DNA from 2 places in the Paenibacillus sp. 11B genome. Region 1 is predicted to be linked to the other one. Evidence: riboswitches for the same ligand, from Rfam matches in the RefSeq annotation. Region 1 holds a riboswitch; the other holds the start of a gene.
What was found. Region 1 has a riboswitch for FMN ahead of ribD (bifunctional diaminohydroxyphosphoribosylaminopyrimidine deaminase/5-amino-6-(5-phosphoribosylamino)uracil reductase RibD). Riboswitches for the same ligand answer to the same signal wherever they lie in the genome.

Region 1 (2,400 bases):
TATGCCCGCCAAAACGACCACCTGAGAGCATGGCTCGCTCCAAATTGACTTTGCTGCCGGATTGCAATTGACTGAGATTGGTGTGTCGATAAGTTTCAGGCATCACATCGGCAGTAAAACCATCACCCTCCAGAGTTGTCGCAGTTAAGCATACCCCGTTTACAGCTACGCTATCGCCAATCTTCAAGTCGTTCATGATGGCGGAAGCTCCGATATTCAGGACCATCGCTTCGCCTTTCCGACCAATACGCCGGATCTGACCGACTTCTTCCACCAAACCGGTAAACATGCTGCCACCTCCTTTATTTATTTCGTTATAACAAGCTCATTTATTCAGGCCAAACCGGAATTCCGCCAATGCTAATATTATCTCCAACTTGCTCAATTTCCAGCTGATGTAATTGAATCGCCTGGCTCATGCGCTCAACTCCCTCGAAGCGGAAACTGCCTGGCGTATCGTATCCTCCGACAATTTTCGGAGCAATGAACATAAGCAGTCGATCTACCAATCGCGCTTCCAGCATGGCCCCATTCAGTGTGCCCCCGCCTTCAAGCAGAATCGATCCGATCTCACGCTCACCGAGCTTGCTGAGTGCATTTAGTAGATCTACACGTGGTCCAGGACCACAGCGGATAATCTCCACACCGTAGGCTTCCAACCGCTCAGCCGCTTCAGGACTCGCCTCATCCGTTGTAAGCACCCATGTCGGTACAAGTCCATCCTTGACGATTTTGGAGCCTACAGGTAGACGCAGCTTGGAATCTACTACGATTCGCACCGGGCTGATGCCTTCCACTTGTAATCTTGTCGTGAGCTCCGGATTGTCTGCAATCACGGTTTCAACACCAACCATAATGCCCTGATGTCGATGACGAAGGGCATGCACGATTTCCCGAGCCGACTCGTTGGAGATCCATTTGCTGTCCCCACTACGAGTTGCAATTTTGCCATCCAGTGTAGAGGCCGTTTTTAAAGTCACAAAGGGGAGACCTGTTGTAATGTATTTAATGAATTTCTCATTCATGCGTCTGCCGCGCTCACGCAGTACACCAACTTCGACTTCAATCCCTTGTTGACGCAGCATGCTGATGCCTCTGCCGGATACTTGCGGATTCGGATCTTCGCAGCATACGACGACACGTTTCACTTTTTCATGAATAAGGCGTTCGCTGCATGGTGGAGTCTTGCCATAATGACTACAAGGTTCAAGTGTAACGTACACTGTACTGCCTTCTGCATCATTGCCCGCCATGTTCAATGCATGAACCTCTGCATGGCCCGTCCCCCGTTTGAGATGACTTCCGAGGCCCACGATACGTCCTTCTTTTACAACGACACAACCTACTACCGGATTGATTCCGGTCTGTCCTTGTGCCCGTTCTGCCATATCCAGTGCCAACGCCATATAAAATTCATCATTAATCATTTCCAAGTCCGTTCACCCCACGGTTAAAATCTCAGTTATAGACCTCCCTTCCAACAGAGAGGCATGTTCCATATCCAATAAAAAATCCCCGTCGAACAAACCGTTCGATGGGGATGATGAGAGACATGTGTCACCAGCAGTAGTATGGATACAGGCCAACAACACTTCGCCCAAAGCTTCATTTCAGGCAAGTGAAAGCAGACACATACCTTAATGAACTTCAATTACAGGTAAAGAGCTTCTATGATGTGGCATATGTATGAAGATTGCCGGAATTAACCGGATTTCTCCCTGCACAGGAATGAATTCGTCACAAACTGTACAGCAACACTACTGCGGAATGCGGCCCATTAGGACAGCACCCTCTCCTTCTCCCATCCAGACTATACTGTCGGTTCTGGAATTACACCAGATCAGCCATCTGCCACAGGCAGACGGGTCACGGACTTTGCATCAATGCTGGATAGATATCCTCACATACTGCATCACCGCCGGTAGGGAATTACACCCTGCCCTGAAGGATTCGTTGCGTTATTAATTGGATGTTAGCACTTTAACGCCAAAAAATCAATTGTTTTTTGTTCCTTTTTGTCACATACTAACTTTTAATAAGCTTAAGTGTAAATAAAAACCGCTTCGCTAATTGCGAAACGGTTTGTGTACGGTCTTATGGATTAAGCTTCTACAACTTCAACAGTTTCCATTTTGTCGCGACCTTCGAAAGCGTCTACGAACTCCATACCCTTGGTTACTTTACCAAATACAGTATGTTGTCCATCCAAATGTGGTTGCGGTTGGTAGCAGATGTAGAACTGGCTTCCGCCTGTGTTACGGCCTGCATGTGCCATAGCCAATGTTCCGCGCTCATGTTTGTTCGGGTTGATTTCACAGTTGATTGTGTAACCTGGACCGCCTGCACCGCTACCGTTAGGGCAGCCGCCTTGAGCTACAAAGCCCGGAATAACACGGTGGA
Region 2 (2,400 bases), on a different contig from region 1:
ACTTGATCTACTATTCCATATGTCATCGTACCACCGGAATAGTGAAAAGACAAAAGGCACTGTACATCTCAATGGATGTGCAGTGCCTTGACTAATTATATTGTAAGAAATTCAATCAATTCGTACGAATCTTGGGTGCTGCGTCAGCCGGACTCGCTGAGCGTTCCTGCTGCTTGGAGATGGCGAACAGGGCAATCCAGATGAGGATGAACCCAACCAGTTGCTCCCATGTAATTAGCGTACGGAATGCAATCCAGTTTACCAGCACACCAGCCATCGGGAAGCTCAGTTCCGCAAGCGTTGCAACAGAAGCTTTGGTAGAAGAGAGGCCTTTGTAGTATAACAGAAGACTCAGCAACCCTGGCAGCAATGCCTGGCCTAGAATATTGAGTGCCACAGCCGCCTGCTCACCTGTACCGGAAGGGAATGTCCAGGCAGCACCTTCGTTCCACGTCATAAAGATCAGCAGTGGCAAAGCGACGACAAAGCGAAGGGAGGTAACCGTCTCATAACGGGTTTGCCCCAGCATCAGCCGCCCCATAACCGTTGAACCGCCCCACAATGCAGCGGCTCCCAGCGATAACAGGCTGCCAGCATGAACCCAGTTGTCCCAGTTCCCAAGAGGAAGGGTGAATCCGAACGTAAGCAGGTACGTTCCTGCAAGTGCTATAATAAATAGTCCACCGAAGCGGCGTGGCAATGTTTCTTTTAAGAGTAACTTAGCCAGAACAATCGCAAATAACGGCTGCATCTTTTGCAATAACAAGACGGTATTGGGATCGTTATGTGTAAGCGCAAGAGTAAATAATACCGTAGCGAGAGCAGATCCTCCCCAGGAGATAAAGATTACGGCAATCCAGTGACGTGCGCGCAGATTTTTCAGATCAGCACGGAACTTCCACAGGACGGGAATCGCCACAAGGCTAACAATAATATGTTCCACCAGCACAATCTGAGTAGAGGTCATCGTTTTGAGCAAAATAATACGAAACAGTGGATCTACACCCCAGAGGGCGGCTCCGAGTACGACGAGCCAAAATCCGGTATTGCTTCGTTCCTTACGGTAAACGGTTGATGCAGATTGGGTCTTTTCCATATTCAGGACTCCTTCGTCAGAACACGGAATCTTCAGTTGGCAAAATCGACAAAAGCCCCCGTTTTGGTATACACCAAATAAACGGGGGCTCAATCATTGACATGTCATACGGAAAGAAGCCTATCCGTAAAGGCATGCCAATGTGTTGATCTTCTCTCATCCGGACTGTACCGTCGGCCTTGGAGTCACACCAAGTCAGTCGCTGAATGACCTAAGTTGAGTCAAACAGCGAGTCGCGGGCTGGTTCCGAAGAACATCACCGCCGGTTGGGAATTGCACCCTACCCCGAAGATCCTATTCAATTATATGTGTATTGAACAAGCTGTAACATTAATAATTTCATCTTATTCCTGTAAGCGCTAGCAGTTCAAGTGTTTTTTTAGAATATGATATTCCAGCTTCCTTGTTGTCTGCGTAGTAATACAATCTGACCTGCATGATAGGCATCGTGGAGTATCCAGCGGGCAAGTTCATGTGCCCATTTTTCATTCGTATCCATGTAAGGGGCTTCGAGGTCGGAATCCTTTAATGAAGCGAGCTGATCACGAAGCTGCTCGGCTAATTGTGTTGTATTTTGCATAAGCGTACTCCAGCCAGCGGTATCGGAAGGGTCCCCGGAGTCTCCGAAGGTAGATTCATTGTTTTCGGCAGGTGTACCGGAGGGAGGTGTGCCCTGAATGCGACTCAACAAACGAAAATTGTAATAATACATATGGTTAACCAACTGCCAGATGCTTAATCCACCGGATGATGGAACCCAGGCTGCCTGTTCGGCAGTCAACCCATCGAGCGCTTTGGACAAAGGCACAATCCAATTACATTGGTCCCAGGTGTCATCTTTCTGAATGAGCAATAGTTCTGTTGTTGAGGTAGTCATTGATTTTTTCCTCCCTAAAATAAATTCATGGTAACTAGCTAAACTGCTTAAAAGTGGTTACAATTAATATAACCCAAACTTGAATGGATGTAACTATCTTTTTATATTTAAGTAGTTACATTTTAGCGGAGGTACTATGGATAGACTATGGACTGATTTTGTGAACAGTGATTATCATGACTGGCGTGGCGGAGATCGTTCGGAGGACAGGCTTGGCAGAACGGAATGGCAGCAAGGATTTCTGAAACAATGGCAACTGAACGCGCCTATACCTGCTTCTTCCGAAGAAGAGAGGGCTTTGAGAAGCTTCAGAGGCGAATTGCAGGCTCTTGCAACTCGTTTATCTGCCGGAAACCCATTACCGGACAAGGACCGGGAATGGCTTAACGCCATGATGGGAGAAGGTCAGGTTACCAGAAGGCTGTAC

Region 2: it holds a riboswitch for FMN, as region 1 does, so the genes downstream of both, Q0V21_RS09390 (DMT family transporter) here and ribD (bifunctional diaminohydroxyphosphoribosylaminopyrimidine deaminase/5-amino-6-(5-phosphoribosylamino)uracil reductase RibD) in region 1, are expected to answer to the same signal.

Annotation. Positions count from the first base shown of each region.
Region 1 covers NZ_JAUKNS010000001.1:827,418-829,817, forward strand. The annotation lists gene ribE (riboflavin synthase) at 1-289, opposite strand, end outside; gene ribD (bifunctional diaminohydroxyphosphoribosylaminopyrimidine deaminase/5-amino-6-(5-phosphoribosylamino)uracil reductase RibD) at 330-1,433, opposite strand; FMN riboswitch at 1,790-1,953, opposite strand; gene Q0V21_RS03680 (peptidylprolyl isomerase) at 2,102-2,400, opposite strand, start outside.
Region 2 covers NZ_JAUKNS010000002.1:185,886-188,285, reverse strand. The annotation lists gene Q0V21_RS09390 (DMT family transporter) at 116-1,096, opposite strand; FMN riboswitch at 1,241-1,393, opposite strand; gene Q0V21_RS09385 (DinB family protein) at 1,476-1,973, opposite strand; gene Q0V21_RS09380 (CGNR zinc finger domain-containing protein) at 2,110-2,400, shown strand, end outside.